One region of the Exiguobacterium sp. s143 genome, then DNA from elsewhere that is predicted to be linked to it. Evidence: predicted binding sites of a transcription regulator. Region 1 holds the regulator's gene; the other holds the start of a gene.
The links. The regulator Rex, encoded in region 1, represses fermentation and respiration genes when NADH is low (regulators of the CRP and FNR family bind a similar motif). The targets are predictions, from matches to a motif close to TTGTGAAATATTTCACAA.
Positions count from the first base shown of each region.

Region 2: a site for Rex is predicted at 1,844-1,861, ahead of KNQ03_RS09330 (L-lactate dehydrogenase). Genes of this name have one in related genera too.

Region 1 is NZ_JACSMX010000001.1:1,564,764-1,567,993, forward strand. It holds tRNA gene KNQ03_RS08130 (tRNA-Ala) at 1-11, opposite strand, end outside; gene tatC (twin-arginine translocase subunit TatC) at 116-895, opposite strand; gene KNQ03_RS08140 (twin-arginine translocase TatA/TatE family subunit) at 903-1,100, opposite strand; gene KNQ03_RS08145 (redox-sensing transcriptional repressor Rex) at 1,100-1,759, opposite strand; gene KNQ03_RS08150 (ATP-binding cassette domain-containing protein) at 1,927-3,230, shown strand, end outside.
Region 2 is NZ_JACSMX010000002.1:216,181-219,410, reverse strand. It holds gene KNQ03_RS09335 (GNAT family N-acetyltransferase) at 35-544, opposite strand; gene KNQ03_RS09330 (L-lactate dehydrogenase) at 801-1,757, opposite strand; gene KNQ03_RS09325 (DUF92 domain-containing protein) at 1,923-2,702, opposite strand; gene KNQ03_RS09320 (5-formyltetrahydrofolate cyclo-ligase) at 2,696-3,230, opposite strand, start outside.

The sequences.
Region 1 (3,230 bases):
GCTAAGCCCCCATGAATTATCTTTAGTATACGCATCGCTAACTGCTTTATCAATATAAAAATAACGCTTTCATAAAAAAGAATTCCTTCCAAAATCGTCGGAAGGAATTCACGATTCATTTATTCAATTCACGCATCAAATCCGCCTGTCGTTCAAGCTCTGCCTGTTGCTCGAGGATCAAGACCTTTTTGTACGTCCGCGCAGAAATCAAGATGCTGATCTCATAGAGAACGAACAATGGCACCGAGATCATCAAGTGTGACGTCACATCCGGCGGTGCGATCAATGCCGCAACGACGAACAGCACAAAGTACGCATATTTCCGATTCTTTCGCATGAAATATGGCGTCACGAGACCAAGACGCGTCAGGAACATCGTCACGACCGGCAATTGGAACAGAAGACCGAACGGCATCGTCAATCGGATTAAGAAACTGAAGTAGTTCTCCACTCCGATGACTTGTTCGATTCCAAGCTCTTTCCCGAGATCCGTTGAGACTTCAAGCAAGAAGGGAAGCAACCAGAAATACGAGAAGGCTACGCCAGCCAAAAATAGAAAGAAGATGACCGGAATATACGTCAATGTCGCTTTTTGCTCCTTGTCATAAAGTCCTGGTCGGACGAATGCCCAGAGTTGATACATCCAGAACGGTGACGCTAAAATCAGCGCAATGATGAACGCAAGATTTAAATACAACATTAAAGGATCGGCGACGTTGAAGGCATTCAAACCGATGCCGAGCTCTTTTAAGTCCGCTTGCAAGAAGCGAACGAGCGGTCGGACGAGCGGAAATGCGACAGCGAACAGGACGACGACGATGATAAGCGACCAGACGATCCGCTTACGCAGTTCGTCAAGGTGCGACGTCATGCTTTGCTCTTGATCAACCGTCATGATTCAATCACTTCTCTTTCGGTTCGTCCTTTTTATCGTCGTCCATGATGCCGTTCGTGGCATTCTTGAACTCTTTCAATGTCTGACCTGCAGCGCGTCCGAATTCTGGTAACTTCTTCGGTCCGAAAATGATCAATGCGACGACCGCGATTAATCCGATGCTCGCAGGTCCGATACCTAGTGTGAGCGGAATAAGGTTTTCCATTATGATTTCACTCCTTCAGCTGATTGCGAATAATGCTTCATGAAATAAACTAACGACTGCAACTCGATCGATAAATCAATGTGATGGACCCGGACGCTCGCTGGCACGTTCAACCGTGCAGGCGTAAAGTTCAGGATGCCTGTCACACCATACTCGACTAACTCATCCGCTACTGACTGCGCGAACTGGGATGGAACCGTCAAGATGGCAACATCGACCTGATTCGCTTCGATTTGTTCTTTCATGTCCGAAACATGATAGATTGGAACGTCATGCGTCGTTGTTCCGACCTTCTCTTCGTCCGCATCAAACGCAACGACTATCCGAGTACTATTATTCTTTAAAAAGTTATAATTTGCAAACGCTGTTCCGAGATGACCGACCCCGATTAAGGCAACATTCGTCACCTCATCTTGATTCAAGGTTTTGCGGAAAAACGTTAAGAGATGTTGAACGTTGTATCCATACCCCTTCTTCCCTAATGCCCCAAAGTAGGAAAAATCGCGACGAATCGTTGCTGAATCAACCTTCACCGCCTCGCTTAACTCAGCAGAAGAGACGCGGAGCTTGCCTGAATTGTATAAACTTTGGATGAAGCGATAATATAGCGGCAACCGTTTTGCTGTCGCTTGTGGAATTTTTGTGTCTGGTCCATTCATCCTGCAGTTCCCCCTTCGGCCACATCCATCGTGGCACCCAAATCTTTGCAAAAAGCTTTCTACTCTCCTTGATTGTAAACCACTTCACATAGAGTCACAAATAATATATTCCGCAGGACCTCGCGCTTTTGTTCGTGATAGACTAAAGGGTGGAAGGATGGATGGAAATGATACTCTTACAAGTCAACCAACTCTCGAAATCATTCGGCGTCGAGCCGATTTTAGAAAATATCAAATTGGAAGTACAAGAGCGGGACCGGATTGCGCTCGTCGGACGAAACGGTGCCGGTAAATCGACCTTGCTCAAAATCATCGCTGGCGAACTCAGTCATGACTCGGGTGACATCATGAAAGGCAAGGATGTCAAAATCGGTTATCTCGCGCAAGACAGTGGTCTCGAATCGAACGAGACGATCTGGAACGAGATGCTGACCGTCTTTGAACATCTCCAAGAACAAGAACGGACATTGCGCCGGATGGAAATCGAAATGGGTATGGAGCATATCTTGAACGACCCGGTCGCTTACGATCGTCTCTTGAAGACATACGATCAAGCGCAACACGACTTCTCAGAAGCGGGTGGTTATCAGTTCGAAGCAAATATCCGCTCCGTTTTGCACGGCATGCGCTTTTATCCGGATGATTACTCGCGCCGGATTCAGACATTATCCGGTGGTCAACGGACACGGCTTGCCTTAGCAAAGATGCTCCTGCAAGCACCAGAGCTCCTCATTCTCGATGAGCCGACCAACCACCTCGATATCGATACGCTTGCTTGGCTTGAAAGCTACCTCGGTGGTTATCGTGGTGCCGTCCTGATCGTCTCGCACGACCGGTACTTCCTCGACCAAGTCGTCAATGTCGTCTACGAACTGTCGCGCAATGTCTGTCGTAAGTTCACGGGGAACTATACGAAGTACTTGGAGCAAAAAGCGGCCTTGTACGATCAGGAAATGAAGCAGTTTGAACAGCAGCAAGAAGAGATTGCAAAGATGCAGGACTTTATTCAACGGAACATCGCCCGGGCGACGACGACCAAACGTGCCCAAAGTGTCCGAAAACGACTCGAGAAGGTCGACCGGCTCGATCGACCAGATGGGGATGAGCGTAGTACGGTCCTCTCCTTCCCGATTGAAAAACAAAGTGGGAACGACGTTCTTCAAGTCAATCAACTGGCGATCGGTTACGAAGAAGCTGTCTCAAAAGACATCACGTTCCGCTTGCAACGCGGTGAATCACTGGCACTCGTCGGCCCAAACGGAATCGGAAAGTCGACGCTTCTAAAAGTCCTCGTCGGTCGCTTGCGCCCCCTCTTCGGTGATTTCCGTTTCGGAACCGGCGTCTCGATCGGCTATTACGATCAAGAGCAGGCGGAACTCAATGACCGGAACCGTGTCATCGATGAGATTTGGAACGAATGGCCACTGATGCGTGAACAAGAAGTTCGGTCTGTCCTCGGGCAATTCCTGTT
Region 2 (3,230 bases), on a different contig from region 1:
TTGCTACAGCTTCTTTCCACACCATCTGAAGAACTTAGACATACTTCTTCATCCAAATATCATCACGATATGTGCCGTCTTCTAATTTTACGGAATCTGGATCTTCGGCATATACTTCAAAACCGAGCGACTCATAAAGATTTTGTGCGGCTTCGTTTCCTGATAAAACGGCAAGAATGACTTGCTCGACGTCCGGTAACTTCTTCGCTTCCTCGATTAAGGCTTCCATTAAAGCGCGACCAGTACCTCCGCGATATTCAGGTGATACGTATACTCCAGAAATCATCGCTTTATGCGATTCACGTGACAATTCATATGGTTTGACCTGACCAAACCCAAACAATGTATCACCGTCGAACATACCAAGCCAAACCTCATCGGAGTCGGGTTCTCCCTCAAGTCCTTCTTGTACTTCGCGGAGCGGGGTTTGCTGTTCATCATCAAACGAATGACCGAATGCATCTGGATGATTTTTTAATCCCTCAAGGCGTAGATTCCAGTATTGTTCTGCATCCTCTTTAGTTAGTTTTCGAAAAGTATACATGACTGTCGGTTCTCTCCTTTTTGGGTATCATGACGTACAAAAAAATGACGTAAAAATGCTTCTATCTCTTACTTAACCCTTTTCTAGTAAAATAAAACCTAGATTTTTTTCTTTTTACTACCGGACGAATAGATGTGATTTTTGATGTATTCGTTCTCTACATCAAAAAAACTCAAGTGTGGACAATATGAAGCAAGTCCGACACTTGAGTTTTTTGCTACTTTATTTCGTAATACCTTCATCATGATGCGTACGCTTATCCTTGCAAGACGGGTTCAAGCGTCTGACGTAATACATCAGCAGAATGATGGAATTTCTTCAACTCTTCATCCGTCAATGAGACTTCAATGATTTCACGCACACCTTGACGATTGATGATGGCAGGAACTCCAATATGGATACCGGAAATTCCGTACTGCCCATCGACATGCGCACCGACCGTCAACAGACAGTTCTCATTTCCGAGGATGGCACGAACGATCCGAACGAGCCCAAGCCCAATCGCATAATAGGTTGCCCCTTTGCGCTCGATGATATGATAAGCAGCATCTCGGACGTTGATGTAGATTTGATCAAGATCTGCTTGAGAATAACGATCGTCTTCAGCAAGTAGTTCATCAATCGTTTTTCCATAAATACGGCTGTTACTCCAGGCAGCGAATTCCGTATCACCATGTTCGCCAAGAATATAGGCATGGGCATTTCGGGAATCAATGTGAAAGTATTCTCCGAGCATTTGACGCAGGCGTGCTGTATCAAGCACCGTTCCTGATCCAAATACGCGGGATTTCGGAAGACCAGAATATTTCCAGGCAAGATGCGCCATGATATCAACCGGATTAGAAGCCACGACGATGATACCATCAAAATCGGAATCCATGATTTGACGAATCATTTCTTTCATGATCAACGCATTCTTTGCAACGAGATCGAGTCTTGTCTCACCTGGTTTTTGTGGAGCGCCTGCCGTGATGACGACGACTTCCGCTTCGCGGCAGTCCGCGTAGTCGCCAGCCCATATTCGCATCGGTGAAGAGCTAAATGGTGTTCCGTGGTTTAAGTCCATTGCCTCGCCCTCTGCTTTGGCTTTGTTGACATCAATGATGACAAGTTCTTCACAAAGTCCAGCTGTTGACATCTGATAGGCAAAGCTTGAACCGACTGCACCAGCTCCAATGAGGGCTACTCGTGTCACTTTCGCATGTAATTCCATATCGTTATGTCCACCCTTCCATTCGTCCTAAGAGTTTGTTAACTATCTCACAAGTAAATTGTAACATCTTTCACATTCTTTGTATCATGTGAAATTAATCACATTTGTCCATTTTGTGTCATTGATATCCTAACATAAGGAATTACATACTCATATACTTTCCAGTTACCAAAATCGAACGATGATAAACCCGATTCCGCTTGCCAAACCACTCGTTAAGACATTGACAGCGTCATTCCCTAAAAATCGAATGCCTGAAACGTAAGCTGTCGGTTGACCATGGTGCTCTCGCTTTTCCGTGTATTCCCCACAAATCGTACATCGGTAAACGCGTTGCCCTACTGCTCCAAATAGTGTATCCAGTAGGCTCCCGAGTACACCGATACTTGTTACGAGTAAGACGTGTCTTAAAGAAAGAGAAAATATCCAATGCGCTGCTACAGCGATGAACGCAGCTCCTGCAATCGTACCGATCGTTCCAATCAGCGACATCGCTCCACTTGTTCCTGCTGGTACCCGTCGTAACGTTTTGAGAGACCACGGATCACGTCTTGAGAGCGGTCCGATTTCAGATGCCCACGTATCAGCATTCGATGCTGCGATGACGAATAGAAATAACAAGAGATACGCAAAATCCATCGTCATGGCATACGCTAAGGCAGCAACGAACGCTACCCCTCCATTCGCAAGGACTTGCCATCCGTCACGCGCGCCGTCTTTCTCAACGATGGAGTCGACCGATTGTTTTCTAGATCGTCCGACCTTCGATAACAAGCTCGAGCTACCAAAGAAGAGTAAGAGTACTACTAATCCTTGCCAACCGAATCCGAATGAGACACCACTACCGACGAGCAGGGTCATGATCGCACCACTTGTCGTCAATAAACGAAAAGATCGTCCGGTCCAAGCCAGCAATAGACAAAACAAAATGGTCGCGCTTAGCATCGGATGACCTCTAAGTCAGTAACGATCAGGTCAACTGGAATATCAAAGGCTTCCACTTCGAAATCTGAAAGAAGTTGTTCAGAAAAGGCAATCGATACTTTGCAACCTGTATATGTCACGAGTGCACGATCGTAATAGCCTCCTCCCCACCCTAACCGATATCCGTCCCGTCGATAAGCACGACCCGGAACAAGGCAAAGCTCTGCTTGAGCAAGTGAAGCGCGACGTGCTGAAGCGGTCGGTTCAGCAATCCCCATCTGATTTGCATGCAGTTGATCTTCTGGTCCATGTTCATAAAAGACCATCTCGTCTCCGACTACTTTTGGTATCAAGACCGTCTTTCCCTCTTGCCACGCTTGTTCAATCAGCATTCTTGTATCACATTCATTTCGAAAAGCTAACGTGATCGCGACACAGGTCGCTTGTTGCCATTCAGGTAACAACAAAACATGTTCGTGAATCAATCGTTCCTTTTCCGCACGGTTCTCCATCACATCTAGTCGTTCTTTAATCAGACGGCGTACTTCT